2 regions of the Enterobacter sp. ECC_219_Taxon_10 genome follow, and region 1 is predicted to be linked to the other one. Evidence: predicted binding sites of a transcription regulator. Region 1 holds the regulator's gene; the other holds the start of a gene.
What was found. The regulator Fur, encoded in region 1, represses iron uptake genes when iron is present. The targets are predictions, from matches to a motif close to ATAATAATGAGAACNACTATCAA.
Positions count from the first base shown of each region.

Region 2: a site for Fur is predicted at 6,686-6,708, ahead of AC4ICF_RS16640 (Nramp family divalent metal transporter). Genes of this name have one in related genera too.

Region 1 covers NZ_CM178005.1:1,415,201-1,431,181, forward strand. The annotation lists gene nagE (PTS N-acetyl glucosamine transporter subunit IIABC) at 1-624, shown strand, start outside; gene glnS (glutamine--tRNA ligase) at 804-2,471, shown strand; gene chiP (chitoporin ChiP) at 2,919-4,316, shown strand; gene chiQ (ChiQ/YbfN family lipoprotein) at 4,364-4,690, shown strand; gene fur (ferric iron uptake transcriptional regulator) at 4,783-5,229, opposite strand; gene fldA (flavodoxin FldA) at 5,520-6,050, opposite strand; gene ybfE (LexA regulated protein) at 6,206-6,493, opposite strand; gene ybfF (esterase) at 6,622-7,395, opposite strand; gene seqA (replication initiation negative regulator SeqA) at 7,579-8,127, shown strand; gene pgm (phosphoglucomutase (alpha-D-glucose-1,6-bisphosphate-dependent)) at 8,152-9,792, shown strand; gene potE (putrescine-ornithine antiporter) at 9,891-11,204, opposite strand; gene speF (ornithine decarboxylase SpeF) at 11,201-13,399, opposite strand; gene speFL (leader peptide SpeFL) at 13,655-13,759, opposite strand; gene kdpE (two-component system response regulator KdpE) at 14,038-14,715, opposite strand; gene kdpD (two-component system sensor histidine kinase KdpD) at 14,712-15,981, opposite strand, start outside.
Region 2 covers NZ_CM178005.1:3,502,336-3,518,316, reverse strand. The annotation lists gene gltX (glutamate--tRNA ligase) at 141-1,556, shown strand; gene AC4ICF_RS16670 (YfeC-like transcriptional regulator) at 1,608-1,991, opposite strand; gene AC4ICF_RS16665 (YfeC-like transcriptional regulator) at 1,993-2,355, opposite strand; tRNA gene AC4ICF_RS16660 (tRNA-Ala) at 2,573-2,648, shown strand; tRNA gene AC4ICF_RS16655 (tRNA-Ala) at 2,690-2,765, shown strand; gene AC4ICF_RS16650 (sensor domain-containing phosphodiesterase) at 2,981-5,170, shown strand; gene AC4ICF_RS16645 (NupC/NupG family nucleoside CNT transporter) at 5,216-6,403, opposite strand; gene AC4ICF_RS16640 (Nramp family divalent metal transporter) at 6,750-7,988, shown strand; gene AC4ICF_RS16635 (DUF2502 domain-containing protein) at 8,021-8,371, opposite strand; gene mgrA (L-glyceraldehyde 3-phosphate reductase) at 8,499-9,497, opposite strand; gene ipdC (indolepyruvate decarboxylase) at 9,683-11,341, shown strand; gene AC4ICF_RS16620 (ion channel protein) at 11,342-12,577, opposite strand; gene glk (glucokinase) at 12,782-13,747, shown strand; gene AC4ICF_RS16610 (LytR/AlgR family response regulator transcription factor) at 13,786-14,517, opposite strand; gene AC4ICF_RS16605 (sensor histidine kinase) at 14,519-15,981, opposite strand, start outside.

The DNA.
Region 1 (15,981 bases):
AATAAGCAAACCATCCAGGTTATCGTGGGTGCGAAAGCTGAATCTATCGGCGATGAAATGAAAAAAGTGGTCGCCCGTGGGCCGGTTGCTGCCGCCTCAACGGATAGCGCTCCAGTAGCTGAAGCGCCGGTTGCAAAACCGCAGGCCGTGCCAAATGCGGTGACTATCGCTGCGCTGGTGTCCCCGGTCACCGGTGACGTGGTTGCGCTTGAGCAGGTGCCTGACGAAGCGTTCGCCAGCAAAGCGGTTGGTGACGGCGTGGCGGTGAAACCAACGGACAAAACCGTTGTGTCTCCGGCGGCCGGTACCATCGTGAAAATCTTCAACACCAACCACGCGTTCTGCCTCGAAACCGAAAAAGGCGCGGAGATCGTTGTCCATATGGGTATCGATACCGTTGCGCTGAACGGTCAGGGCTTTACTCGCCTGGTAGAAGAGGGCGCTGAAGTGGTGGCGGGTCAGCCGATTCTGGAAATGGATCTGGACTTCCTGAACGCCAACGCGCGCTCCATGATTAGCCCGGTCGTTTGCAGCAACATTGATGACTTCAGCGGCCTGGTCATTCAGGCGAAAGGTCAGGTAGTTGCAGGCCAAACAGCGCTGTATGAGATTAAAGGCAAGTAATCGCTCCTGAGTAGAGTCATGCCTTAAGCGGCGGGGGATATCCTCCGCCGCTTTTTTTTGCAGCAAATGCCCCCATTATTTTCATCTGATACGTATTTTCCGTAACTAAGGGTTGTCACTACGTCCGGCTTATAAGATCATACGCCGTTATACGTTGTTTACGCTTTGAGGAATCCACGATGAGTGAGGCAGAAGCCCGCCCGAGTAACTTTATTCGTCAGATCATCGATGAAGATCTGGCCAGTGGTAAGCACACCACGGTACATACGCGTTTCCCGCCGGAGCCGAACGGCTACCTGCACATTGGTCACGCGAAATCGATCTGCCTGAATTTTGGCATTGCGCAAGATTACCAGGGGCAGTGCAACCTGCGTTTCGATGACACCAACCCAGTAAAAGAAGACATCGAATACGTTGAGTCCATTAAAAACGACGTGCAATGGCTGGGCTTCAACTGGTCTGGCGATATCTGCTACTCCTCTGACTATTTTGATCAGCTGTATGCCTACGCGGTGGAGCTGATCAATAAAGGTCTGGCATACGTCGACGAACTGTCTGCTGACGAAATCCGCGAGTATCGCGGTACGCTGACTGCGCCAGGTAAAAACAGCCCGTTCCGCGATCGCAGCGTGGAAGAGAACCTGGCGCTGTTTGAAAAAATGCGTGCCGGTGGTTTCGAAGAAGGCAAAGCGTGCCTGCGCGCCAAAATCGACATGGCGTCTCCGTTTATCGTGATGCGTGACCCGGTGCTGTACCGCATTAAATTTGCGGAACACCACCAGACCGGCAACAAGTGGTGCATCTACCCGATGTACGACTTCACCCACTGCATTAGCGATGCGCTGGAAGGCATTACGCACTCCCTGTGTACGCTGGAGTTCCAGGACAACCGTCGTCTGTACGACTGGGTGCTGGATAACATCACCATTCCTGTGCATCCGCGTCAGTACGAGTTCTCTCGTCTGAATCTGGAATACACCGTGATGTCCAAGCGTAAGCTGAACCTGCTGGTAACAGACAAGCACGTTGAGGGTTGGGACGATCCGCGTATGCCAACCATCTCTGGTCTGCGCCGTCGTGGTTACACTGCCGCCTCTATTCGTGAGTTCTGCAAACGTATTGGCGTGACCAAGCAGGACAACACCATCGAAATGGCGTCTCTGGAATCCTGCATTCGTGAAGATCTCAACGAAAACGCCCCGCGCGCGATGGCCGTTATCGATCCGGTGAAACTGATTATCGAAAACTACCCGCAGGGTGGAAGCGAGCTGGTCTCCATGCCTAACCATCCGAACAAACCGGAAATGGGAAGCCGCGACGTGCCGTTCAGCGGTGAAATCTGGATCGATCGTGCTGACTTCCGTGAAGAAGCCAATAAGCAGTACAAACGTCTGGTGCTGGGTAAAGAAGTGCGTCTGCGTAACGCCTACGTCATCAAAGCCGAGCGCGTAGAGAAAGATGCAGAAGGCAACATCACCACCATCTTCTGTTCGTACGATGCAGAGACGCTGAGCAAAGATCCGGCAGATGGCCGCAAGGTGAAAGGCGTGATCCACTGGGTGAGCGCTTCCCACGCGCTGCCGGTAGAAATTCGTCTGTACGATCGTCTGTTTAGCGTCCCTAACCCGGGTGCAGCTGAAGACTTCCTGGCGACTATCAACCCGGAATCTTTGGTGATCAAACAGGGTTACGCGGAGCCGTCGCTGAAAGCGGCTGAAGCGGGCAAAGCATTCCAGTTTGAACGTGAAGGTTACTTCTGCCTGGACAGCCGTTACAGTACGGCAGAAAAGCCGGTATTTAACCGTACCGTAGGTTTGCGTGATACCTGGACGAAGATCGGCGAATAATAACGCTGCACTGGTCAATGAGAAACAAACGCCGCTTATAGCGGCGTTTTTTTATTTAATGATCATATCGTTAAAGTAGACCCGTAATTAGGCCAACTAAAATTTTTGGTCAACGTGGTGCTACTTATTTTTCTAAAAAAAGTTTGTCTTTATGATAAAAAAGAGAATAAGAACAAATACGTGTTTTTTTACGGTCTAATACGCTGAAATTACCTGTTTTAGCCCCGCCACACCTCGCATCCGGCTAAATGTTACAAAGCACTACCAATTATGTGCACTTCGTCATAATCCTGACTTTTGCCCACTGAAAAGCATTGATAATTCGCGTCGCGAAAAATAACCTAAAGACGGTAGTTAATTCGAGGGTATTTATAACTACCCCTGACCATTTGGTCTTTTATATTTTCGCCGTTTAAGGCGTTTTAATTCGTCAAAGAGGAATAATCTATGCGTACGTTCAGTGGCAAACGTAATGCGCTGGCGCTGGCTATTGCCGGTGTGACAGCAATGTCGGGCCTGGTGGTGACACCAGAGGCGAAAGCAGCAGGTTTCATCGAAGATTCTACCCTCACTGGCGGTATTTATTACTGGCAGCGTGAACGTGACCGTAAAGATGTCACAGAAGATAAATACAAAACCAACCTCTCTCACTCCACCTGGAACGCCAACCTGGACTTCCAGTCAGGCTATGCCGCTGATATGTTCGGTCTGGATATTGCTGCATTTACCGCAATCGAAATGGCGGAAAACGGCGACAGCGGCCACCCGAACGAAATTGCCTTCTCCTCCAGCAATAAAGCCTATGACGAAGACTGGTCCGGAGATAAAAGCGGTATCAGCCTTTATAAGGCTGCAGCGAAATTTAAATACGGCCCGGTCTGGGCGCGCGGGGGGTATATTCAGCCAACCGGCCAGACGCTGTTAGCGCCGCACTGGAGCTTTATGCCTGGTACCTATCAGGGTGCAGAAGCCGGGGCTAACTTTGACTACGGTGACGCAGGTGCGTTGAGCTTCTCCTATATGTGGACCAACGAGTACAAAGCGCCGTGGCACATCGAAATGGATAAGTTCTACCAGAACGATAAGAAAACCAAAGTCGATTACCTCCACTCGCTGGGCGCGAAGTACGACTTTAAAAACGATCTGGTTCTGGAAGCCGCATTTGGTCAGGCGGAAGGCTATATCGATCAGTATTTTGCTAAAGCCAGCTACAAATTTGATATCGCCGGTAGCCCGCTGAGCACCAGCTACCAGTTCTACGGTACGCGCGATAAGGTCAGCGATGGCAGCGTAAATGACATTTATAACGGCACCGCGTGGCTTCAGGCGCTGACCTTCGGCTACAAAGTCGGTCAGGTTGATTTGCGTCTGGAAGGGACATGGGTGAAGGCGGAAGGGCAGCAGGGCTACTTCCTGCAGCGTATGACCCCGACCTATGCATCATCCAACGGTCGTCTGGATATCTGGTGGGATAACCGCTCCGACTTCAACGCCGACGGCGAGAAAGCGGTCTTCTTCGGCGCCATGTATGACCTGAAAAACTGGAACCTGCCTGGCTGGGCGGTGGGGGCTTCTTACGCATACGCCTGGGACGCAAAACCAGCAGACATGGCGACGCCGGATGCCTACTACGATCCTAACTATCGCCTGAAAGAGTCCTCCTACAGCCTGGATGCTATCTATACCCTGCAGGATGGCCGCGCGAAAGGCACGATGTTCAAGCTGCACTTCACCCAGTATGACAACCACTCCGATATTCCAAGCTATGCGGGCGGTTACGGCAACATCTTCCAGGATGAACGTGACGTCAAATTCATGGTTATCGCCCCATTCACCATCTTCTGATGAGCACACCGGCGGGCTGAGTCCCGCCGGTCTGGAGACTGCACATGATGAAAAAAATCGTAATCGTCGCGTTGCTGGCATCAGGGCTGGTGGCGTGCGCTCAGACTCAGGCGCCAAAAGAGGATTCCCGTCTGAAGGAGGCGTATAGCGCCTGTATTAATACCGCGGAAGGATCGCCGGAGAAAATCGAAGCCTGTCGGAGCGTGCTGAATGTGTTGAAGAAAGAGAAAGCGCATGAGCAGTTCGCGACGCAGGAGAACGTTCGGGTGATGGATTATCAGGCCTGTATTCAGGCGCGTAAAACCGGTAACGATCAGGAAGTGGCGAAGCGTTGCGATAAGATCTGGAACGAGATACGCAATAACAATAAATAAGTTGCTTTACGCCCGGTGGCACTTTGCTTACCGGGCTTTTTTGACGCAAAAAAAAGCCAACCTCGCGGCTGGCTCAGAGTATGAACGCTAACTTATTTTGTGTCGTGAGCGTGTTCATTCTCGCGGCAATCCCCTTCAGCGCAGTGACCGTATAGGTACAGGCTGTGGTTGGTCAGGCGAATGCCGTGACGAGCTGCGATTTCACGCTGACGCGCTTCGATGGAATCATCGCTAAATTCAATGACCTTGCCGCAATCGAGGCAGATCAGGTGATCGTGGTGATGCTGCTGGGTCAGTTCGAATACAGATTTACCGCCTTCGAAATTATGACGGGTAACAATGCCCGCGTCATCAAACTGGTTCAGCACGCGATAAACGGTGGCCAGCCCAATCTCTTCACCCATGTCGATAAGACGTTTATAAAGGTCTTCCGCACTGACATGGTGATTGTCTGGACCCTGAAGCACTTCGAGGATTTTTAATCGAGGAAGCGTTACTTTCAGGCCAGCCTTCTTTAATGCGGTATTGTTGTCAGTCATGCGGAATCTGTCCTGTTGCTAAACGATTCACTTCTGAAGGAAGTGACAGAAAATGCACCTGGGTTAATGCGTCTCATTATAGAACTGCCATGCCTAAATGAAAACTGCAAGTCTCAGGCAAAATATGCTTATAAAAACGTGGTATCACCAACAAACTTGCTCAATGGAAACCACATTTTGCCAGGGAGACATTGTACAGGTCTGGGCGAAAAAGTTAAAAGTTTGTAGCAATTAATTTAATCGGTTTTACCTGGAAAACGGGCGCAACCTGCGTTGCGCCGTAGAAAAAATCAGGCGTTGAGAATATCGTCCAGGTGGAGTTCTTCACGGATCTGCTTAACCCACTTCTCTACACGCTCTGCCGTAAGCTCAGGCTGACGGTCTTCGTCAATGGCCAGACCGACAAAATGATCGTCATCGGCCAAGCCTTTAGAGGCTTCGAAGTGGTAACCGGCAGTCGGCCAGTGACCAACAATAACCGCGCCATTCGGCTCAATGATGTCGCGAATCGTCCCCAGCGCGTCACAGAAGTACTCGGCATAGTCTTCCTGATCGCCACAGCCAAACAGTGCGACCAGCTTCCCGTTGAAGTCCACCTCTTCCAGCGTCGGGAAGAAATCGTCCCAGTCGCACTGGGCTTCACCGTAGTACCAGGTTGGAATACCCAGCAGCAGAATGTCATAGCCCTCGAGATCTTCTTTGCTGCTCTTGGCGATGTCATGCACATCAGCAACGTCTTTACCGAGCTGTTTCTGAATGTTTTTTGCGATATTTTCGGTATTGCCGGTATCACTGCCGAAGAAAATGCCGATGATTGCCATGAGTAAAATAACCTCTTGAAACTTAATGGTATGGTGGCGCAATTCGGCCACGGATAAGGGCAATAATAGCAGAACTGGCAACCCTGCGGAAACCGCTATCGCGCAGGACTGCACTCTGTGCTACATGAAAAGGGCGATAAAGAGGTTTTTCAGACTTATGCCTGGCTGCGAAGCGTCTCAAGCTGAGCGATGAGCATCTCTTCAATAAGCTCGCTGCGGCTGATATTACGCGCCTCGGCCAGCTCGTTAAGCGCATCGACAGCGTCAGCGTTGAGCTTCAGTTCGACACGCTTAAGCCCACGATTTTTATCGCGTTTAAGCTGATTGCGTTTATTGATACGCAGCTGTTCATCGCGCGAAAGCGGATTCGTTTTCGGTCGTCCCGGTCGACGCTCATTCGCGAACAGATCTAGTGTCGTACGGTCCGTTTGTTCTTTGGCCATGATTCTGAGACTTCGGGGGAAACACGCCGCCCTGCTAAAGCCCGGGCGATAAGCGCGCCATCATACATCACCAAAAACGGCACGCCAACGACTGGAAGCCTGTCATCTTCCAGTCGCTCTCTTTTTAATCAATTTGCAGTATCAGCGAGATAGCGGCGGATAGCGCGCAGTACAGCGTCAGGTTTTTCGGCGTGAACCCAGTGCCCGGCCCCGGCAATCACGTGGGCGCGCGCCTGCGGGAACTGTGCCAGCAGCGTGTCGCGGTAAGCGTCGGTAATATAAGGAGAGTGGCCGCCGCGAATAAAGAGAGCAGGGTGCGGCCAGGCGGGGACGGTTTCCCAGCCCACGATGTTGTTGTACTGGTCCCACAGCACCGGCACGTTAAAACGCCATTGCCCGTCAACAAACGACTTCAAAAGGAACTGCACCACGCCTTCTTCATCAAGATGCTCACGCATAACCGTTGCCGCCTGCTGACGTGTGGAAACGCCAGCTGCCGTTACAGCATTAATTGCTGCGAAAATCTCATCATGACGTCGAACGTCGTAGTCCACAGGGGCAACATCAATGACCACAAGCCCGGAAATGCGTTCTGGCGCCAGCGCGGTGAGCGCCATAACCGCTTTACCGCCCATTGAATGCCCGATGAGGGTCACCTTCTGCAGATTGTGCGCATCAAGCGTATCCAGCAGGTCCTGCGCCATTGCCGCATAGGTCATTACGTCTGAGCGGCCGGAAAGCCCGTGATTGCGCATATCAACCTGTAGAATATCGTGATCGCTGACCAAATCGCGGGCCAGCACGCCCAGGTTATCCAGGCTGCCAAAAAGTCCATGAACCAGCACGATGGGGGAATTATTGTTCGGCGATTGTGCAGTTTGCGCTCGGGTATTCAATTTCATGGCAAAGTTCTTTTTTTACGTATGTCAGGTTAGGGTATCATGTTGACCATTCTGCCGCCCGGCTGCAAGGTTCCAGTTTAATCTGACTTTTGCCGCCAACCTGGTTTGACGCTATCCGCTGTTGGGATTTGACCTTATAATCCCAATGACTTGTATTCAGATAAGATATCGCACTGGATTAAGATGAAAACAATCGAAGTTGATGACGAACTCTATCAGTATATTGCCAGCCAGACGCGGCATATCGGGGAGAGCGCGTCCGACATTTTACGGCGCATGCTTAAAATTTCCGCCGCTTCACAGCCTGCCACCCCAGTTACCAAAGATGTCGTGTCTCAGCCGAGCGTTGCTGCACAGGCAAAACCTGCCGTGACGCCGGTAAAAGATAAAGTGCGCGCGATGCGTGAGCTGCTGCTCTCCGACGAATATGCGGAGCAGAAAAAGGCGGTCAACCGTTTTATGCTGGTGCTGTCTACACTTTACGCCCTGGATAACAAAGCGTTTGCTGAAGCGACCGAGTCGCTGCACGGCCGTACCCGCGTCTATTTCGCGGGCGACGAGCAGACGCTGCTGCAAAATGGCAATCAAACCAAACCTAAACATGTCCCTGGCACCCCGTACTGGGTGATCACCAATACCAATACGGGCCGCAAGTGCAGCATGATTGAACACATCATGCAGTCCATGCAGTTCCCGGCGGAATTGATTGAAAAGGTTTGCGGTACAATTTAACCCTTGCATCATAAGGACCCGGTAATGGCAAATCACAGCCGTGCAGGCCAACCTGCACAACAAAGCGATTTGATTAACGTCGCTCAGCTGACCGCGCAGTATTACGTGCTGAAACCGGTCGTGGGCAACGCAGAACACGCAGTGAAGTTTGGTACATCTGGTCACCGCGGCAGCGCGGCGCGCCACAGCTTTAACGAACCGCATATTCTGGCCATTGCTCAGGCCATTGCGGAAGAGCGCGCCAAAAACGGCGTTACCGGTCCGTGCTACGTGGGCAAAGATACCCATGCGCTGTCTGAACCGGCGTTCATTTCCGTGCTGGAAGTGCTGGCGGCAAACGGCGTTGACGTGATTGTGCAGGAGAACAACGGCTTCACCCCAACGCCAGCGGTATCAAACGCAATCCTTGTGCACAACAAAAAAGGTGGCGCACTGGCAGACGGGATCGTTATCACGCCATCCCACAACCCGCCGGAAGACGGTGGTATCAAATACAACCCACCTAACGGCGGCCCGGCTGACACCAACGTCACCAAAGTGGTGGAAGATCGTGCAAACGCGCTGCTGGCCGACGGCCTGAAAGGCGTTAAACGTATTTCTCTTGATGAAGCGATGGCCTCCGGCCACGTGAAAGAGCAGGATCTGGTTCAGCCGTTCGTGGAAGGGCTGGCGGATATCGTCGATATGGCGGCGATTCAGAAAGCCGGCCTGAAGCTGGGCGTGGATCCGCTGGGCGGCTCCGGTATTGAGTACTGGAAGCGCATCGCCGAGCACTACAAGCTGGATCTGACCATCGTGAACGATCACGTTGATCAGACCTTCCGCTTCATGCACCTGGACAAAGACGGCGCGATCCGTATGGACTGCTCCTCCGAGTGCGCGATGGCGGGCCTGCTGGCGCTGCGCGACAAGTTCGATCTGGCATTTGCTAACGACCCGGATTATGACCGTCACGGCATCGTCACCCCTGCCGGGCTGATGAACCCGAACCACTACCTGGCTGTTGCGATCAACTACTTGTTCCAGCACCGCCCGCAGTGGGGCAAAGAGGTGGCTGTCGGTAAAACGCTGGTCTCTTCTGCGATGATCGACCGCGTGGTGGACGCGCTGGGCCGCAAGCTGGTGGAAGTGCCGGTGGGCTTCAAGTGGTTCGTTGACGGTCTGCACGACGGCAGCTTTGGCTTCGGCGGCGAAGAGAGCGCGGGCGCGTCCTTCCTGCGCTTCGACGGCACCCCGTGGTCAACCGATAAAGACGGCATCATCATGTGCCTGCTGGCTGCGGAAATCACCGCGGTTACCGGTAAAAACCCGCAGGAACACTACAACGAGCTGGCGGCACGCTTTGGTGCGCCAAGCTATAACCGTATCCAGGCTGGCGCGACCTCTGCGCAGAAAGCTGCATTGTCCAAACTCTCCCCAGAGATGGTCAGCGCAAGTACCCTGGCAGGCGATCCGATCACTGCCCGTCTGACGGCGGCACCGGGTAACGGTGCGTCTATCGGTGGACTGAAAGTGATGACCGAAAATGGCTGGTTCGCCGCGCGTCCGTCCGGTACGGAAGATGCGTACAAAATCTATTGCGAAAGCTTCCTCGGCGCTGAGCACCGCCAGCAGATTGAGAAAGAAGCGGTAGAGATTGTCAGCGAAGTGCTGAAAAACGCGTAAGTGCGGTTCTGGTGCGGGCTGATGCCTCCACCCCGGCCCTCTCCCAAAGGGAGAGGGAGAAAAAGGCCCGGTAAGCGCTAGCGCCACCGGGCTTTTTTTTAACTATGCTTATTCTTCAATTCAAATCTCGGTGACACCAGACCGTACAGCGTCCAGCCCATAAAGGTCACCATCGCGCCATACAGCATCGCTTCCTGGCCGGATGAGTAGAGCGCATAGAAGCTGTAGATTGCCCCAATCAGCGCCACAATATTCGCCGCACGCGCTTTGCGTGGATCAACTTTCGCCACCTTCTGAATGATCGCCAGCGCCGCCATCGACAGAATATACGGAATGATATTCGTCACCACCGCCAGGTTGACCAGCACGTTAAACTGGCTGTTCAGGGACGGGCTAATGGTCATCAGCGACAATCCGCTCTGGAAGATGACAATTGCCAGCATACCCTGCACCGGCGCGTCGGCTTTGGTCACGCGGGAGAAGATTTTTGGGAAGTAACCTTCATCAGCCGAGGATTTAAACACCTGCGCGATGGTGAACTGCCAGCCGAGTAGCGAGCCGCAGCAGGACATCACCATCAGACCCATGATCACTTTCCCGACTTCCGGGGTGAACATCTGGGCAAAGGCCAGCCCGAACGGCGCCGTGGAGTTAGCCAGATCCATGTTTGGCACAATCCCGGCAATGACGTTAGTCGAGACGATATAGATCACCGCCGCGCCCAGCGTTCCGCCGAGGACCGCAATCGGCACGTTCTTCTCCGGGTTCTCTACCACTTCTGCGTTCGCACAGGCGGATTCCAGACCCAGGAAGGCCCAGAGCGTCATGGCGATAGACGAGCCCACTGCCGTAAAGAACGGCACGTGGTGCGGATTCCAGGAGTTGGCGTAGAGCGTTGGGCTGAACCAGAACCAGCCGATGATGCACAGGCCGACAACCGGGATAATCACGCCCCAGACGGTGATGCTGGAGAGCTGACCGGTAATGCGCGCGCCACCAAAATTGGCCACGGTGCAGATCCACAGAACCCCGATGGTCGCCAGCCCAATTTGTACCGGGCTGAGCGTCACGCCAAACAACTCCGTGCCGTAGCCGACGGCGGAAATGGCAATCGCCACGTTGGCGATCAGCAGCGATACGCCGTAGGTGTAGTTCGCCATAAAGTTGCCGGACTTACCAAAGGCGTACTCAGCATAGCCGCCCATGCCACCTGACTTGCGGCTGAACATCCCACACTTGGCGAACGCCCACGCCAGCGCCATCGATCCTACGGCGGTAACAAGCCAGGAGATAATCGAAATCGTCCCCACTTCGGCGAGCTTGGTGGGCAGCATAATAATCCCGGAACCCATCATGTTGACCATGGTAAGGATAGTCAGCTGCACCACGCCCATCTTATTGGACTTACTCATAATTTCTCTCCTTTCAGCAGCGCGGGCTGAGCGGCGGATTGTTTGATGACGTAGCAGCGAACCTGTTTGCGACCGTCACACTCCTCGACATACACGCCCTGCAACTCCGGCGCGAAGCCCGGCAGCAGGTTGATGCCTTCTTCCAGTGCGGCAAAGTAGCGCAGCACGGAACCGCCCCAGACTTCCCCTGGAACCACGCACAGCACCCCCGGTGGGTAAGGGAGCGCACCTTCAGCGGCGATGCGGCCTTCCGCGTCGCGCAGGGAGACCAGCTCGACCTCGCCGCGCAGGTAGGCGTAGTTCGCGTCCTGCGGGTTCATCATCACGCGTGGGAAGTGAGACTTGCGGAACATCTCTTTTTGCAGCTGCTTCACGTTGTGGCGGGCGTACAGGTCATGCATTTCCTGGCAGATCTGGCGCAGGGTGTAATCCGCGTAACGTTCCGGATGTTGTTTGTAGAGAGAAGGCAATACCTCTTTCAGCGGAACATCGCTCTCGAGCAGTTTTTCGAAGCGCACCAGCTGTGCCACAAGCTGCTGCAGCTTGCCCATATCTTCCGCCGGCGTGAGCAGGAACAGGATCGAGTTGAGATCGCATTTTTCCGGCACGATGCCGTTTTCGCGAAGGAAGTTGGCAAGGATAGTGGCGGGCACGCCGAAGTCGTCATACTCCCCGGTGCGGGCGTTAATGCCCGGCGTGGTCAGCAGGAGCTTGCACGGGTCGATAAAATACTGGTGCTCAGCGTAGCCTTCAAAAGCGTGCCAGTTTTCACCCGGCACGAAGTGGAAGAAGCGTAGATCGGTTGCAATCTCCGCCGTGTCCCAGCTTTCCCACGGACGGCCATCCACTGTCTCCGGCACGAACGGGCGCAGATACCGGCAGTTCTCCAGGATCAGCTTGCGCGCTTCGATACCGTTAACCACGCAGTCCATCCACATGTTGCGGCCGCTCTGGCCTTCATGCATGCGGGCGTTGATGTCCAGCGCAGCGAACAGCGGATAAAATGGGCTGGTGGAGGCGTGCATCATGAAGGCATTATTCAGCCGCTTATGTGGGACATAGCGCTGTTGCCCTTTGATATGGCTGTCTTTCTTATGGATTTGCGAGGTCTGCGAGAAGCCAGCCTGTTGTTTATGCACGGACTGGGTGACCAGGATCCCCGGATCGTTTTCGTTCAGCTCCAGCAGCAGCGGCGAGCAGTCGGCCATCATCGGAATAAACTGCTCGTAACCCACCCAGGCCGAGTCAAACAGGATGTAATCACACAGGTGCCCAATCTTATCCACCACCTGACGGGCGTTATAGATGGTGCCGTCGTAGGTACCCAGCTGGATAACCGCCAGACGGAACGGACGTTCGTCGCGCGCGCGGCCCGGCGCCACCTCTGCTACCAGCTCGCGCAGATAGCTTTCTTCGAAGCAGTGGGCGTCAATGCCGCCAATGAAGCCGTACGGGTTGCGCGCCGTTTCCAGATAGACCGGCGTTGCGCCAGCCTGGAGGAGTGCACCGTGATGGTTAGATTTGTGGTTATTACGGTCGAATAGCACCAGGTCGCCCGGGGTGAGCAGAGCGTTAAGCACCACTTTGTTGGATGACGAGGTACCGTTCAGCACGAAGTAGGTCTTATCGGCATTAAAGACTTTTGCCGCATGCTGCTGGGCGATGCACGGCGCGCCTTCGTGGATCAGCAGATCGCCCATCGCCACGTCGGCGTTGCACAGATCGGCGCGGAAAAGCGTCTCACCAAAGAAATCGACAAACTGATTGCCGGCAGGATGGCGGCGAAAGAACTGGCCACCCTGATGCCCCGGGCAGTCAAACGCGCTGTTGCCCTGTTTTACATAGTCGACAAGGGCGCGGAAAAACGGCGGGCGCAGCTGGGTTTCATACTTCTGGGCGGCCGCTTCCAGCTGGCGTCCATAAAAGTCGTTGCTGGTGTCTGAGAACTCAAATACGCCATGAATGCGAGATAAATAGTCTGCCGGGATGAACTCTTCTTTGTGCGTTGCGACAAATACGGGAATGCCAAAACCGGTGGCTTCTATTTCGTCCAGAATACCGCTGGCAATATCCGTAACCGTCAGAACAATGGCGGCAACATCAATATAATCAGAGGCGCGGACATCCACCAGTTCACGCTGGGTAGTAAAGCAATCCGGACATGCACGGCTGGCTGCGATTTTTAAACTTTTCATCTTTCTCTCTTTATTTTAGGTAATAAGCGTCCTTCGATTTCTTGCAAGAAAGAAATCGATAATTTTTCCGGAAAAAAAGCAAAGGGTGGCCGCTGATTAAAATCAGTGAATTGCTTTTTTGATGATTGAAATTCAGTCCGCCCGGTGCGGATGATTCTGAATCAGGATGAATGAGCGCACGAGATCACAGGCAATAGCCTGTAAAATAAGGTGTTTAAGGATAGCCTGTAAGCGAGTGCGCCAGAAGTCGAAGGACTACCGGGCATTAAAGAGATGAAAGTCAAAGCAGTTTCGGTGGGCAAACATCATGATATGTGTTGTCCGCCTTATATGGGGCATTAAGCGATTGTTGTTTTCCATGTTTCATTTTCCTTTCAGTAATTGAAAGCATGGTCATTTTATCCAGAAAAAGCCGATTAACCGTGAGGTAGATCACCGTTAACCGATCAAATCAGAAATAAATATTCGTTTAAAATGAATATCGCAGATCAAAACTCTGATTTGTTGATGATGCGTTAACGGGTTGTTCTGTTAATGTTTTAAATGAGCGAAAATAACCCGCAAAAATAACGCATGGGTTATTTGTGAAATATTTTCTGAGGGATTTCGTTTTATTTAAAAATAAAGTGAATAGTTATTCAAAGCATAAACCGATAACCGATACCGGTTTCAGTTAATAGATGGCGAGGGCGAGCGGGGTCGACTTCGAGTTTCTGACGAAGATGTCCCATATATATGCGTAGATAATGACTATGTTCTACAGCATTGGGTCCCCACACCTGACTTAACAGCTGGCGCTGGGTGAGTACCTTGCCGTGGTTGTTGAGCAGTACGGCGAGCAGGCGAAATTCTATTGGCGTGAGGTGAATTTCCTCATCGCCGCGCACAATGCGCCGCGCGGCCAGGTCAACCCGGATATCCCCAAACGTGTAGGTTGGGTCAGCGGGCGTGGTTGCGCTGTGGCGGCGCAGCGCCACGCGCAGGCGAGCCTGTAGCTCGCCGATACCAAAAGGTTTAATCAGATAATCGTCCGCCCCGGCATCCAGCGCCGCGATTTTATCCGTCTCTTCTGTACGGGCCGAGAGCACGAGGATCGGCATCTGGCTCCACTGACGCACTTCCCGGATAAAATCAATGCCGTCACCGTCCGGCAGGCCAAGATCGAGGATCACCAGGTCCGGCTTGCGGGTGGCGGCTTCAATTAAACCCCGCTGAAGCGTACCCGCATCATGAACGCGCAGACCATCGCCTTCCAGCGCAGCGCGCAGAAACCGGCTAATGGCGATCTCATCTTCAACAATCAGAACGTTGATCACAAATCCTCTGGTAATTCATTAAGTTCTGGCGGGGTTTCCAGAGGAAGTGTAACACAAAAACGCGCGCCGCCTTCCGGACGATTCTCCGCGGAGATGGTCCCGCCATGGACGTCAATAATTGCCTGGCAAATCGCCAGCCCCAGCCCCACGCCCGGAATGGCCGACTCCTTATTGCCGCGCGCGAATTTTTCAAAAATAGCCATCTCCTGCCCGGCAGGAATGCCCGGTCCGGTATCCCAGACGTCAAGATGAAGCGTTCCATCGTCCACCGTAGCATCCACGCCAATCCGGGCGCTGGCACCCGCATATTTGCCGGCATTTTCCAGCAGGTTGATCAGCACCCGCTCAAAGAGCGGGCCATCAACGTGAATTAACGTCAGTGGCTCGGGCATGTTCAGCGCAATATGCCGCCCGCCTAAGCCAGGTTCGAGCATTTTCAGCGCGCTGCCCACCACTTCTTCGAGCGTGAGCCACTCTTTTTTGAGGTTAAAACCGCCTGACTGGATACGCGCCATATCGAGCAAGTTATTCACCAGGCGCGTGGTATTCAGCACATGCTGGCGGATTTCGCTGGCCTGAAGGGCGTGTTTGGAGCCTTCCGCTGCCAGGTCCAGCGTCAGAATTTCTGACTGGCCAAACAGGACGGTAAGTGGCGTACGCAGATCGTGAGACAGCGCCGCCAGCAGCGAGTTACGAATGCTTTCCCGCTCGCTCGCCAGCCGGGCCTGTTCTTCGCTGGCGGTGAGCGCCAGCCGTTCCAGCGCGCTGGCAACCAGCAGGGTAAAGGTCTCCAGCAGTCGCTGCTGTTCGGGGATCATCAGCTGGCGCAGGTTGGAGGGCTCAACAATCACCAGCCCCTGATTTTTATCGGCACTGCGCAGCGGCAGAATTTGATAGGGCACGCCGGGCAGGGTGTCAGTCCCTGCGCCCGCGGGTAGCCCTTTATCAAAGCTCCAGCGCGCGATGGCTTCATCCCAGGGCGTCATGCCTGAGGCCGACGTCAGCGGGCGCAGCTTACCGTGTTCGTCAGGGAGTAAAATCAGGTTGCTGGCATGAAACGTCGAGCGAATAAACTGCTCGCTGGTCTGCACAATATCCAGCGGCGTACGGCCCACCGCCAGCGATTTAGACATCTCATACAGATGGCGCGTGCGCTGTTCGCGATAGCGGGCGATACGCGCCTGGTAGCGCACGCCGGCCGTCAGGTTCCCGATCACCAGCCCGACGGTGAGCATCACGCCGAAGGTGAGGATGTATTGCACGTCT
Region 2 (15,981 bases), 2.1 Mb from region 1:
ATTTCTAAACAAAAACAGTAAACTCCGCCACGATAAAGGGATCGACATTGAGGAATCCCCCCACAGTGATAGAATATTGCCCATCGTTTTTTCCCCGGGATTTGCCGATTGCCGGCATCTTTATAACGTAAGGCCATTTCATGAAAATCAAAACTCGCTTCGCGCCGAGCCCGACAGGCTATCTGCACGTCGGTGGTGCTCGTACTGCTCTCTACTCCTGGCTTTTTGCACGCCACAACAAAGGTGAGTTCGTGCTGCGTATAGAAGACACCGATCTTGAGCGCTCCACGCCGGAAGCAATTGAAGCCATTATGGATGGGATGAACTGGCTGAACCTGGAGTGGGATGAAGGCCCGTATTTCCAGACTAAACGTTTTGACCGCTATAACGCTGTTATTGATGAGATGCTGGTCGCGGGCACGGCGTATAAATGCTACTGCTCCAAAGAGCGTCTGGATGCGCTGCGCGAAGAGCAGATGGCGAACGGTGAAAAACCGCGTTATGACGGCCGCTGCCGCCACGACCATAGCGAGCATGCTGCTGATGAACCGTGCGTGGTGCGTTTTGCTAACCCGCAGGATGGCTCGGTGATTTTCGACGACCAGATCCGTGGCCCGATCGAATTCAGCAACCAGGAGCTGGACGATCTGATCATTCGTCGCACCGACGGTTCTCCAACCTATAACTTCTGCGTAGTGGTTGATGACTGGGATATGGAAATTACCCACGTTGTCCGTGGTGAAGACCATATCAACAATACCCCACGCCAGATCAACATCCTGAAAGCGCTGAATGCGCCTGTGCCTGTCTATGCGCACGTCTCTATGATCAACGGCGACGATGGTAAAAAACTGTCTAAACGTCACGGTGCGGTCAGCGTCATGCAGTATCGCGACGACGGTTATCTGCCGGAAGCGCTGCTGAACTATCTGGTGCGCCTGGGCTGGGCCCACGGTGACCAGGAGATCTTCAGCCGTGAAGAGATGATCGAACTGTTCTCTCTGAGCTCTGTGAGCAAATCAGCGAGCGCATTTAATACCGACAAGCTGCTGTGGCTGAACCACCACTACATCAATACCATGCCGCCGGAATATGTGGCGACGTATCTGCAGTGGCACATTGAGCAGGCAAATATTGATACCCGCACCGGCCCTGAGCTGGCGGACCTGGTGAAACTGCTCGGCGAGCGCTGCAAAACGCTGAAAGAAATTGCCGAAAGCTGCCGCTACTTCTATGAAGAGTTTGACGAGTTCGACGCGGACGCCGCGAAGAAGCACCTCCGCCCGGTAGCTCGTCAGCCGCTGGAAGTGGTGCGTGACAAGCTGGCTGCGCTCACCGAGTGGACCGCTGAGAATGTGCATCACGCCATTCAGGCGACCGCAGACGAGCTGGAAGTTGGCATGGGCAAAGTCGGTATGCCGCTACGCGTCGCGGTGACCGGTGCGGGCCAGTCTCCAGCGCTGGACGTGACTGTCCATGCCATCGGGAAATCACGCAGCGTGGCGCGCATCAACAAGGCGCTGGATTTTATTGCAGAACGTGAAAATCAGCAGTAATAAAGTCTTATAAGAAAAAACGGCAGGGTATCCTGCCGTTTTTTTTGCCTTTCATTCAGCAATACCCAGACGAGCAAGAAAACCGCGTATGCCTTCGCGCTTCAGTAAGGTATCCAGACGCTTTTGCTCAAGCTCAGTCATACTCTCCAGCGTTTCAATAATGCCCGGACGCAGATTTGAAGTATGTTCACCGTAAGAGGAGGTCACCTCAGCCAGATGATAAACCGCCTGACGGTTACGGATAGCCGGGAGGCTCATAATATGTTCCTTCACGCGCGCATCAACGTGAATGAGCCGCGCCCGACCGCCTTTTACGCCATTGAGCCCTTCGGTTTTCCACCCCTGCTGGCGTATCCAGCGATTTACCGTTTGTCTGGCAACTCCCAAATTCTCCGCCAGCTCTTCTGTGGTCATTTTGCTACGTAGTCTTTTCATATTAATTCTGGTCGCGAATCCCTAAACGTTGCAACAAACCGGTAATCCCTTCCCGCAATAGCAGCGATGTCATCTGCTTCTGCTCTTCCGGCGTCATTTCATTGGCCAGCGTCAGGAGTAGGGTATGAAGCGAACCGTCAGTGCTGATGCCGTCAGGCATAGCGGATGCTTCCGTTGCCCTGCGTGCGCTGCGGATAAAGTCACGCACTTTTTCGTTCACATGCACCAGTCGCGCTTTACCCCCCTGGACGCCGGGCTTAGGTGACGTTATCCAACCCTCTTTACGTACCCATTTATTGATGGTCTGTCGGCTATAGCCAGTGAGGAGGGCTAACTCTTCCGGCGTCATTCGTTCCTTGATCATGCAATTTCCTGAATATTCGTAGGGTTAATTAATGGCTCATTTTATAGCACCGTTTTACATGAAAACGTGACAGGCTTAACTCATGACTGCGAGCAGGCTCGCAAAGTGATTCATTTGCATGATTTTTCGGCGATTGAATAGCTGGAATTGATTTTGCCGTTGACACTCCGCGGCGGAATTCATATTATGCCGCCCGTCAACATGACAGCTTTACGATGGGGCTATAGCTCAGCTGGGAGAGCGCCTGCATGGCATGCAGGAGGTCAGCGGTTCGATCCCGCTTAGCTCCACCAAACTCTGAACCCAACAGAGTGCGGTTAGTAAAGTCACATGTGGGGCTATAGCTCAGCTGGGAGAGCGCTTGCATGGCATGCAAGAGGTCAGCGGTTCGATCCCGCTTAGCTCCACCAAAATTTTAAACCCTCGTCAAAAGACGAGGGTTTTTTTTATCTGTTTGTAAAACCCCTCACCGCTTTTTGTTATCAAAAAGAAGGTATTCCTGTACCTGACCTCAATCGACATCAATAAACCAGTCTATAAATAGACTTCAACTTGATTCGTGCAATTAATAAACCTATTATCCATCCGGTCAATAAAATGAACGGATAATAATGTCATCATCTTAATGAATAGAAAAACGTACAATAATGTAAAGATATTTATAATTGCCCTGACAATATGTCTGATTGCGGTACCTTTTTCCCGTTACCTCTCTCCCCGCGCAATGGTAAATGGTCACGATGTTTATTTAGCGTGGCTCCCCCTGAGCGTAATGCTGGCGGTAATACTGTTATTTGGTCGCCGGGCCGTTCTTCCCATTTTGTTAGGTTTTAGTGTCACTAATTTATTTTACGTTAATTTAGTGCCGCTACAATATTCAGTATTACTGTTTTGTCAGACCTTTTCGCTGTTCGCGGCATGTGGCCTTCTGCGCCTCATGCTGGGCAGGCGCTGGCGCTTCTGCATCCCGAACAAGCATGTCGGGTTACGTATATTCTGGCTCGGTTTTATCGTTCCCGTCGGCATTAAGCTGTCGATGTATTTAGCTGGCTATTTCTTTGATTTCCCGGTAACTATCTCCACCTTCTTCGGCGAAGGAACGGTAATTTATAACGTCGTGGATATTCAAAGCCTGATTTGCGCGGCGCTGATTTTTACCATGATGTTCTATTACCCGCTAAGAATGATAATTAATCCCCGCTATGCCATAACCTTCTGGCGGCGAAGCGTGAAGCCCGTGTTTTTCCACAAGAATTCATTATATATATTTGTCTGGCTGATGCTTTTAGGCTTCGTCCTGGCCGTTTTATGTGGGCCTTTTGAATCACCTGTTATTGCGGGCTATTTAATGCCGCTGATTTTTATTCTTTTTACCTTAGCGATAAGCCGCCTGACCTACGCGCTTATCTCACTGCTGTGGGCTGCTTCAGCGCTTCTGCTGTTGACCTACAACTATAACTTCCTGAACGGGGTGGAAACAGGCCATTCGCTCTCCTTTATTCTGTCCGTGCTGATCTCTTTTGCCATCTGCTTGCTTTACATGTCGCGGATTTACCAGCGCAGCGAGTGGCTGAAGCGGGGGTGGCAGGGCAGGGCGCTCACCGATCCGCTAACCGGTTTACCCAATATTCGTGCCCTGGAAGAGCATCTTGAGATGCATCCGGAGGCCAAGGTTTGCATGTTGCGCATGGATAACCTGGAATTTTTGAGCCGCCACTACGGGATCCTCATGCGGGTCCATTGCAAACGAACGATCGCCACGTCGCTGCAGCCGCTTCTGCAAAAGAATGAGATGCTCTTCCAGTTACCCGGAAGCGAGCTGGTGGTGGTATTGCTGGGGCCGGAAATTGCAGAGCGTCTCCAGCATATGGTTGATCGGCTGAACAGCCGTAAGATTTTCTGGAACAACACCGGGCTGGATATTGAGTTTGGTGCATCCTGGGGGATGGTAGAAAACGGTGAAAATTTGCATCACACGCTGGGGCAACTGAGCTGGCTGGCCGAGCAATCTTGCGCAGGGCACAACGTGCTTGCGCTGACGAATAGCCTGGAGGCAGCATCGGGACAAACAACGGAGCGTGTTCTGATGTTAGCGCGTATTAAGCATGCTCTGGAGACAGATCGGTTCCATTTATACGTGCAGCCGATTCAGAAGGCAGACGGTAGCGGCTACTATGAAATTCTGACGCGCATGGAGAGTGAAGGGGAGATCATCACCCCGGATCGCTTTATTCCGTTGGTTGCCCAGTTCAACCTCAGCCACCGGTTTGATATGTGCGTTATGGAAAAATTACTGCAGTGGCTGCGCGATCACCCTGCGACGCAGGCTGGCGCCCGTTTCTCCGTCAATCTGATGCCGCTCACGCTGATGCAACAGGAGGTGGCGACCGAGATTTGTACGCTGTTTGAGCGCTACGGCGTTGCGCCTCAGACCGTGGTGATTGAGATCACTGAAGAGCAGGCCTTCTCAAATTCCGGCTGCAGCATCAGCAATATTCAACAACTGCGGGATTATGGTTTCCGGATTGCCATTGATGATTTTGGCACCGGTTATGCCAACTACGAGCGTCTCAGACGTCTGCAGGCAGATATCATTAAAATTGACGGCTGCTTTGTTAAAGATATTTGCACTGATGATATGGATGCGATGATCGTCCAGTCGATGTGTAATCTGGCGAAAACGAAATCGCTGTGCATTGTTGCGGAATATGTAGAAACACCGGCGCAGCGGGAGATGCTGCTTCGCTTCGGCGTGGATTATCTGCAGGGCTATCTGATAGGCAAACCCAAACCGCTGAAAGAATTGCGGGCATAAAAAAACCGGGAGCCAGACTCCCGGTTTTTGTTTTAACAGTAAACGTTACAGTACCAGTGCTGCGATAGAAGCAGACAGAACGCTCACCAGGGTGGAGCCGTAAACCAGTTTCAGGCCAAAGCGAGAAACTACGTTACCTTGTTCTTCATTCAGGCCTTTAATCGCACCGGCGATAATGCCGATGGACGAGAAGTTGGCGAAGGAGACCAGGAATACGGACAGAATACCCACCGCACGTGGAGAGAGCGTGCCGGCAATTTTCTGCAGATCCATCATCGCAACGAATTCGTTTGAAACCAGCTTGGTCGCCATGATACTGCCCACCTGCAGCGCTTCGTGAGCCGGAACACCCATCACCCAGGCAAATGGATAGAAGATGTAGCCCAGAATGCCCTGGAAGGAGATACCCAGCACCGCAGCGAACAGGGCGTTCAGTGCAGCAATCAGCGCAATGAAGCCGATCAGCATGGCGGCAACGATAATCGCCACTTTGAAACCGGCCAGAATGTACTCACCCAGCATTTCGAAGAAGCTCTGACCTTCATGCAGGTTAGACATCTGAATGTTCTCTTCGCTGGCGTCAACACGGTACGGGTTGATCAGCGACAGAACGATAAAGGTGCTGAACATGTTCAGAACCAGCGCTGCAACAACATATTTTGGCTCCAGCATGGTCATATACGCGCCCACGATAGACATGGAAACGGTAGACATTGCGGTTGCCGCCATGGTGTACATGCGGTTACGGGACATTTTGCCGAGGATATCTTTATACGCGATGAAGTTCTCAGACTGACCGAGGATCAGGGAGCTTACGGCGTTGAAAGATTCCAGCTTACCCATGCCGTTCACTTTGGATAACAGGAAACCAATTCCTCGAATAACGAACGGCAGAACGCGGATGTGCTGCAGAATACCGATGAGCGCGGAGATGAAGACGATTGGGCACAGTACCTTCAGGAAGAAGAACGCCAGACCTTCGTCGTTCATTTTACCGAAGACAAAGTTTGTCCCTTCGTTGGCGAATCCGAGCAGTTTTTCGAACATTTCGGAGAAGCCTTTCACGAAGCCGAGGCCTACGTTGGAGTTCAGGAAGAACCACGCAAGTAAAACTTCAATGACCAGCAGTTGGACAACATAACGAATACGAATTTTTTTGCGGTCTGTGCTGACCAGCAATGCGAGTGCAGTAACGACAACAAGTGCCAGGACAAAATGAAGGACGCGGTCCATATTTGCTCCAAATATGAGGCAGGTTTAATTTTCGTGCACATTCTATGTAACAAGCGAAAAGAAAACGAGATCAAGGACACACTATAGTTACATCCTGTGACGAGTCTCAAAAATAGTGATCCACAATACATTTTTGTTATGTTAGGTAAATGAGTGAAAAGTTAAGTTTGTGTGCTACGCTTCACAAATGACTGCGCATTTTCACATTCTGTGATGTCGCACCACCTGCCCATCTATCGTTCTTAGCTATCAGAGAAATCATTTCAAACCATTCAAATGATCTTGATAATCATTCTCATTTTGATAGCATTAAACATAGCAAAGGCTATATTTCCAGAGGCAGATAATGACAAACAGTCGCGTAGAGGGTAGCAGTGGCAGAGCAGCGCGCAAGTTGCGGTTCGCATTAATGGGGCCTGCGTTCATTGCTGCCATCGGCTATATCGATCCGGGTAATTTTGCGACCAATATTCAGGCCGGGGCCAGCTTCGGCTATAAGCTGCTGTGGGTGGTCGTCTGGGCTAACCTGATGGCGATGCTGATCCAGATGCTCTCTGCAAAGCTGGGGATTGCCACGGGTAAAAACCTGGCGGAGCAAATCCGCGACCACTATCCGCGTCCAGCGGTCTGGCTCTACTGGGTTCAGGCAGAAATCATCGCCATGGCAACCGACCTCGCTGAGTTTATCGGCGCGGCGATCGGCTTTAAGCTAATTCTGGGTGTGTCACTGTTACAAGGGGCGGTACTGACCGGGATTGCTACGTTCCTGATCCTGATGCTGCAGCGTCGAGGGCAAAAGCCGCTGGAGAAGGTCATTGGTGGTCTGCTGCTGTTTGTCGCTGCGGCGTACATCGTTGAGCTGATTTTCTCACAGCCGAACCTGGCGCAGCTCGCGAAAGGCATGGTGATCCCAGGCCTGCCCACCTCGGAAGCGGTGTTCCTGGCCGCCGGGGTGTTGGGGGCGACCATCATGCCGCATGTCATTTATTTACACTCCTCGCTGACCCAACATCTTCATGGTGGGACGCGCAAAGAGCGTTATTCGGCAACCAAATGGGATGTGGCAATCGCCATGACCATCGCGGGTTTTGTGAATCTGGCGATGATGGCCACCGCCGCCGCCGCTTTCCACTTTAACGGCCATACCGGTATTGCCGATCTCGATCAGGCCTATCTCACGCTGGAGCCGTTACTGAGCCATGCTGCTGCAACGATATTTGGTCTGAGCCTGGTCGCTGCCGGCCTCTCTTCCACGGTGGTAGGTACGCTGGCAGGGCAGGTGGTGATGCAGGGTTTTGTGCGCTTCCATATTCCACTATGGGTGCGTCGTTTTGTCACCATGCTGCCGTCATTTGTTGTGATTCTGATGGGGCTCGATCCAACGCGAATTCTGGTGATGAGCCAGGTGCTGCTGAGCTTTGGTATTGCGCTGGCGCTGGTGCCGCTGCTGATTTTCACCAGCAATAAAACGTTGATGGGCGATTTGGTTAACACGACGCTGGTGAAACGAACCGGTTGGGCGATTGTGGTGGTAGTCGTAGCGCTAAACTTATGGCTGTTGATTGGCACAGCGCTGGGGCTATAAAAGAAAAAGGAGCCGGGAGGCTCCTTTTTGCATTAATGACGACCGTGGCCGTGACCACCGTGTCCTTTTCCGCCGTGACCCCAGCCGCCGCGGCGGTCGTCACGATCGTTCCAGCCTTCGCGGTAGCCGCGTTCATAGGCGTTATTTTTATACCAGCCGCGATGCAGGCCGTTATCATGCCTGCGCCAGCGGTCACCACGCCATTCATAATGACGGTTCCAGTAGTCACGGTCGCGCCAGTAGCCACCGTCCCAGTATCTGCCGTAGTCGTCACGATCGCCAATTTGTAATTTTACTGATGGCAACAGGGTGATTTCGCCCGCAGTGGCGATGAGCGGGGCTGAAGCCAGTAATACCGCTGCAAGAATCAGTGACCTGAACATACTCTTTCTCCTTCACGATCGGGGCCTTCGTGGGGCCTGTTAACGCAATATTACGAGTTGGTAAAGCCTCGTTTCATCGCCTCAACTCCGAATTGCTGAGGGAGAGCACTTTTTGCTAAAAGTGGTTTTATTTTGAGCTGTTCAGGATTTCGTTAATACGCGTCAGCTCTTCTGCGGAAAAATGGCGGTTTTTCAGCATGCCCACGGCGTCATCGATCTGAGCCGCTTTACTTGCCCCAATCAGCACCGAGGTCACTTCCTCATGGCGTAACACCCAGGCCAGCGCCATCTGGGAGAGTTTCTGGCCGCGGCTTTCCGCCAGGGCGTTTAGCTTGCGTACCTTCTCCAGCTTCTCTTCGGTGATCTGATCCGGGTTAAGGAATTGACTGCCGCTTGCCGCACGGGAATCGGCGGGAATACCGTTAAGATACCGGTTGGTCAACTGTCCGCCTGCCAGCGGCGAGAAGGGAATACAGCCGACCCCTTTTTCCTGCAGAACATCCAGCAAACCCTGTTCCGGCGCACGTTCGAACATCGAGTATTTCGGCTGGTGAATCAGGCAGGGCGTGCCCAGATCGTTCAGGATATCAATCGCTCTACGCGCCAGTTCGGCGGGGTAGTTGGATAACCCGACATACAGAGCTTTGCCCTGGCGCACCAGATGGTCAAGCGCTTTCATGGTTTCCTGCAACGGCGTTTCAGGATCGGGACGGTGATGATAGAAGATATCGACATACTCCAGCCCCATGCGCTTCAGGCTTTGATCCAGGCTTGCCAGCAGATATTTGCGCGATCCCCAGTCGCCGTAAGGGCCGTCCCACATGGTATATCCCGCTTTCGTGGAGACGATTAGCTCGTCGCGCCAGGGCAGGAAATCCTCCTGCAAAATACGGCCGAAATTACGCTCGGCGGACCCCGGCGGGGGACCATAGTTATTGGCAAGGTCGAAATGCGTAATACCCACATCGAATGCGCGCTGTAAAAGTTGACGGCTGTTTTCGAGAAGCGTGGCGTCACCAAAATTGTGCCACAGCCCGAGCGAGACGGCAGGGAACCTGAGCCCGCTACGCCCGCAGCGGCGATACTCCATTGTCTGGTAACGACTTTTGTCCGGCTGATAACCCATTTTTATGACCCCTCGCGCTGCAGAGAAAAAGTAGTGTATACGTTTACATTAACGTGAAAAAAAGCAGCATAGCGCAGCCTTTTTTGTAAAGCATTCTTTCCATACCCTTCTTACCGCCAATTCTGGACAGCCATCACGCTTATTTAATACTCAAGGTGAGGTCAACATCAGAAGGATACCTGTTTATGCGTACCCCGTACTGCGTCGCCGATTACCTGCTGGACCGTCTTACAGATTGTGGAGCCGATCATCTGTTTGGCGTGCCGGGCGACTATAACCTGCAGTTTCTCGACCACGTGATAGACAGCCCGGATATCTGCTGGGTGGGCTGTGCCAACGAATTAAACGCCTCTTATGCCGCTGACGGATATGCCCGCTGTAAGGGCTTCGCGGCGCTGCTGACGACGTTTGGCGTAGGAGAGTTAAGTGCCATGAACGGCATTGCGGGCAGCTATGCCGAGCACGTTCCGGTACTGCATATCGTTGGGGCGCCGGGCACGGCTTCTCAGCAAAGAGGCGAGCTGCTGCACCATACGCTGGGCGATGGTGAGTTCCGTCATTTTTACCATATGAGCGAACCGATCACCGTTGCACAGGCGATCCTGACTGAACAAAACGCCTGTTATGAAATTGACCGGGTACTGACGACCATGCTCCGGGAACGTCGCCCCGGCTATCTGATGTTACCTGCCGATGTGGCAAAAAAAGCCGCCACGCCGCCTGTAAACGCTCTCACGCTTCGGCATGCCCATGCCGATAGCGCCTGCCTGAAAGCGTTCCGGGATGCCGCGGAGAATAAACTGGCTGCCAGCAAACGTACCGCGCTGTTAGCGGATTTCCTTGTTCTGCGCCATGGGCTGAAGCATGCGCTACAGAAGTGGGTGAAGGACGTACCGATGGCACACGCCACCATGCTGATGGGCAAAGGCATATTCGACGAACGTCACGCCGGCTTTTACGGCACTTACAGCGGTTCGGCAAGCGCCGGCCCGGTAAAAGAGGCGATAGAGGGGGCGGACACGGTGCTGTGCATCGGCACGCGATTTACCGATACCCTGACGGCTGGCTTCACCCATCAGTTAACCCCGTCGCAAACGATAGAGGTTCAGCCTCATGCTTCACGCGTCGGTGATATCTGGTTTACCGGCATCCCAATGCTTCAGGCAATTGAAACGCTGGTGGAGCTGTGCAAACAGCATGTTCACGAGAAGCCAGCTCCCTTGTCCCATAGCGCGATGAACTTCCCTCAACCGGAGGGATCGCTTACCCAGGAGAATTTCTGGAAAACGCTGCAAACGTTTATTCGCCCGGGAGATATCATCCTTGCCGATCAGGGGACCTCGGCCTTCGGCGCGATTGACCTGCGTTTGCCTGCCGATGTGAATTTTATCGTCCAGCCGCTGTGGGGCTCGATCGGCTACACCCTTGCCGCGGCGTTCGGCGCGCAAACGGCTTGCCCGAACCGGCGCGTGATTGTGCTGACGGGTGATGGCGCGGCGCAGCTGACCATTCAGGAGCTCGGGTCAATGTTGCGTGATAAACAGCACCCCATCATTCTGGTGCTCAACAACGAAGGGTACACGGTTGAAAGGGCAATTCACGGGCCGGAACAGCGTTACAACGACATTGCGCTATGGAACTGGACGCAAATCCCGCAGGCCCTGAGCCTCGATCCTCAGGCTCAGTGCTGGCGGGTCAGTGAAGCGGAGCAACTGGCGGACGTTCTGGAGAAAGTGGCGCACCACGAGCGGCTCTCGCTGATTGAGGTGATGCTACCAAAAGCGGACATCCCGCCGCTGCTGGGAGCGATTACCAAAGCGCTGGAAGCGCGCAATAGCGCCTGATTACTTGTCGTTTCGCCAGGCCATCATCATCGGTTTGCCCGCCAGCAGGAGCCAGGCGGGCAACATCACGATGCAGAGCAGCGGGAAAAGCGTTGAATCCGGCACCACGACCGCCGCCATAAACAGGCTTAGCCACGCATCACGCGTCACCACCAGTACCAGCCCCAGAATAGAGCAGGAGACGGTAATCGCCGCTGGAACCGCATCGACATGCTCGTGCAGCATCAGCCCCAGTGCCACACCGACAAACACCGCCGGGAAGATGCGTCCACCGCGGAAACCGCAGGCTGCAGCGACGACCAGCGCCGCCAGCTTGATGACGGCAAACAGCAGGTAATCGGAAACGCTAAATACCTGGCTGAAGGCGAGCTGCTGCATCTCATCCAGACCTTTGAACAGCGTCACCGTCCCGCCAATCGAGCCTAATATTCCGAGGATTAATCCCCCTGTACCCAGAATCAGCACCGGATGTTTGAGCTTATGCACCAGCCGGTGCAGGCGCGGAAGACACCATACCGCCACCATCCCCAGCGCGATGGCTATTGCGACGACGATGGCGCCGCTGAAAATATCCGCTATCTGCATCTCTCCGTAGTGGGGCAGAGAGAGGGAAAAATGGGGATGGAAAAACAGGCTGGTCGTCAGCGCGCCGGCGGCTGCAGCCATCAGCGGAGCAAAAAGTTTATCCCAGAGTGGGGCATCATCATTGCTGGTGAGCGTCTGTGAAAAAATCAGAGCGGCAGCAACAGGCGTGCCGAAAAGCGCTCCGATGGTGCCAGCGGAGGCGAGGATGGTCCAGTCCAGCGCGCCGACGCGCGGTAGAATGCGTGAGCCAAGGTAAACCGCCAGACCTATATTCACCGCCATAATAGGATGCTCGGGGCCCAGACTGACGCCGCCCGCCAGGCCCACGATCAACGCGACGATCAGCCCCGGCAGTGCAGAGGGCTGAATCGGAGCGCCAATCAGCGGTTCCAGCGCCGGGTCCGGTCCGGCATGACCGGGACTGAAACGGATCACCAGGCCCACCGCAATGCCGGTTAACGTCAGCATTACAATGATCCACGCCGAAGAATCAGCGGTGACCCCCAGCTTTGCCGGAAGCGCCGTCCATAACAGGGTTTGCAGCACCGACGCGACTTTCATCACGACAATAAGTACCAGGCTTGAGGCCACGCCGATGATCAGCGCAGGAATGGCCAGCAACAGCATGGTTCTGGCTCGCGGGTGGAGCATGATGATTTCCTTGTACAAAAGGTATTACGTTACTTTGCACATTAAGCCTTCTGGCAATAGTGCAAAAGGTGCTGAAACGGTAAAGTTATTCTGTGACGAAGATCGATAATCCACGGGCATTCACCTTCCGGTCGTTGTTGTTATCACGCCTTGAATTTACAGTGTCCCAAAGATTTATTCTGACTTTAGCGGAGCAGTAGAAGAATGACAAAGTATGCTTTGGTAGGCGATGTGGGCGGCACGAACGCGCGTCTCGCATTATGCGATGTAAGTAGCGGTGAAATTTCCCGGGCGAAAACCTACTCAGGGCTGGATTACCCAAGCCTTGAGGCCGTTGTTCGCGTCTATCTGGAAGAGCATCAGGCGAGCGTCGAAGACGGTTGCATCGCCATTGCCTGCCCGATAACCGACGACTGGGTCGCAATGACCAACCATACCTGGGCCTTCTCCATCGCAGAGATGAAAAAAAACCTCGGGTTTGCGCATCTGGAAATCATCAATGACTTCACCGCGGTGTCCATGGCGATCCCGATGCTAAAGCCGGAGCACCTGATCCAGTTTGGCGGTGCTGAGCCGGTCGAGGGCAAGCCGATTGCGGTTTACGGTGCCGGTACCGGCCTGGGCGTGTCGCACCTGGTGCATGTTGCTCAGCGCTGGGTGAGCCTGCCGGGTGAAGGCGGCCACGTAGACTTTGCGCCAAACAGCGAAGAAGAGGGCATTATCCTCGAAGAGTTACGCGCGGAGATCGGCCACGTTTCCGCCGAGCGCGTCCTTTCAGGGCCGGGGCTGGTGAACCTGTACCGGGCGATTGTGAAATCGGATGGTCGTCTGCCGGAAAATCTGCAGCCGAAGGACGTCACCGAACGCGCGCTGGCGGACAGCTGCATTGACTGCCGCCGCGCTCTGTCGCTGTTCTGCGTGATCATGGGACGTTTCGGCGGCAACCTGGCGCTGACGCTGGGCACTTTCGGCGGGGTCTATATTGCGGGCGGGATTGTGCCGCGCTTCCTCGACTTCTTTAAAGCCTCCGGCTTCCGCGGCGGGTTTGAAGATAAAGGGCGTTTCAGAAGCTACGTGCAGGACATTCCTGTTTATCTCATCGTGCATGATAACCCAGGCCTGCTGGGTTCGGGTGCCCATCTGCGTCAGGTTCTCGGTCAAATCCTCTGACGCATCATTACCCTCTCCTGCGGGAGAGGGTTCTTTTGTTACAGGTGCATCAGCTGGCGGAACTCTTTCACTTTGCTGCGGCTCACCGGCACCTGAAAATCCAGATCTTTGAGACGCAAAATATAGGTGTTGTTAAACCACGGTTCGATCTCGCGGATCTTGTTTAAATTGACGCAGAACGAACGGTGGCAGCGGAAAAAGTGGGCCGCTGGCAGCTTGCTGCAAAACTCGGTGATGTTCATCGCCATGACATACGATTCCCGCCGCGTATAGACAAACGTCATCTTTTCGTGCGCTTCGGCGTAGTAGATATCGTTGACCGGGGTCACGATGATGCGCTCATCTTTGACCAGATTAATGGTGTCGTTTTCGCGTACCGCGGGGCTGGCGCTGGCGGGGGCGGTCTGCTGCTGCCATGCGGCCTCCAGCTTTTGCAGCATGCTGACAATCCGCGACTCCTGGTAAGGTTTCAGAATATAGTCAAACGCCTCCAGCTCGAAAGCTTCTACGGCGTGCTCTTTCCAGGCGGTAACGAACACAATAAACGGCTTATGGGCAAACTGATTGATGTTTTGCGCCAGCAGTACGCCATCCAGCGAGGGAATATTGATATCGAGAAAAATCGCGTCGACCCGGTTGTGCTGCAAAAACTTCAGCACGTCCAGACCGTCATCAAACGTACCCACAATCTCCATCTGGCTGTGGGTTTTGATAAGCCAGCTGAGCTCCTGTTGAGCCAGGAATTCATCTTCTACGATGATAACTTTCATATTACTCGCCCTGAGGTAACAGTGATGTCGCCGCATGAACAGGGGAGCGTTCATTCGGGACGTAAAAAGCGATTTCAGTGCCTGGTTCAAGACGGTGAATATGCAGCCCGTCGCCGTAGAGAAGCTTGACCCTGTGGTGTACGTTCAATAGCCCGATTTTATTCCCTGGCATTTCGTTAGACTCCACGCGCTCAATGACTTTTGGGTCAATCCCGTGGCCGGTATCGCGTACGGCAATACGCACCCGGTTTCCGCTTTCAGTGATGCTGATGGTGACCACCCCTTTGCCTTTACAGGGCTGAATACCGTGAACAATCGCGTTTTCGACCAGCGGCTGGATCAGCAGGCTCGGGATCACGCAGTTGACCTCTTCATCAATATCAAAAATCACCGTGAGCTTGTCGCCGAAGCGCGCCTGCTCAATCGCAATGTAGTCTTTGATCTGATACAGCTCTTTTTTGATGTCGATCTGCTCGTCATCTTTTAGTTCGATGTTGTAGCGCAGATAGCGCGACAGGTTAAAAATCAGCTGGCGCGCGGTGTCCGGATTCAAACGAATGGAAGAGGAGATGGCATTCAGCGCGTTAAACAGGAAATGGGGATTAATTTTGCTCTGAAGCGCGCGCAGCTCTGCCTTATTTGCCATCTCGCGCAGCTGTTCTGCCCGGGAGACCTCAAGCTGGGTAGAAATAATCTGCGACAGGCCAATGGCCATCTCCTGCAGCGTGGAGGTGATCTGATGCGCGTGGCAGTAATAAATTTTCAGCGTGCCCGTCACAACGCCTTTCTCCCACAGCGGGATCACCAGCATCGAGTGAATCTCCGGCGTTCGGTGAGCTTCATCATTGTTTTTAATAATGATTTTGCCGTAGTTAATCGCCTGTCTGGTGGTCGGACTAATGGTGTCATCGCTGTCGCGATAGTTGTGTTCCCCAACGCCAACGTAGGCCAGCACGTGGTCGATATTGGTGATGGCGACGGCGTCAGCGTGAATGTCGTGGCGGATAATCTCGCAGACCTGGCGCAGCGACTCCGCGTTAACGTGACGAAAGAGCGGCAGCGTTTTGTTGGCGATGTCCAGCGCCAGCTTGGCCTGACGGGCGGCGCTGGCCTCTTTCTCCCCTTCAACGCTCTGCACCAGCAGCACGATAAAACCGATGCAGACGCTGCCCAGGATCATGGGAATACCGATTTTTGAAACGATATCCAGCCCCAGCGCGGTGGTGGGGGCCCAGACGACGACCAGAATCATGGTCAGCGTTTCGCAGACCATGCCCGCGACGATCCCGGCGCGCCAGCGCTGTTTTTTCGGGATCTTGCGGCTTATCCAGCCCGATAGCACCCCGGCGATAATGCTGGTGATAAAGCACGGCACTGCCGTTACGCCACCGATATCAATCAGGTAGCGATGGGTCCCGGCAATCACGCCGGTGATGATACCCACCCACGGGCCAAACAAAATTC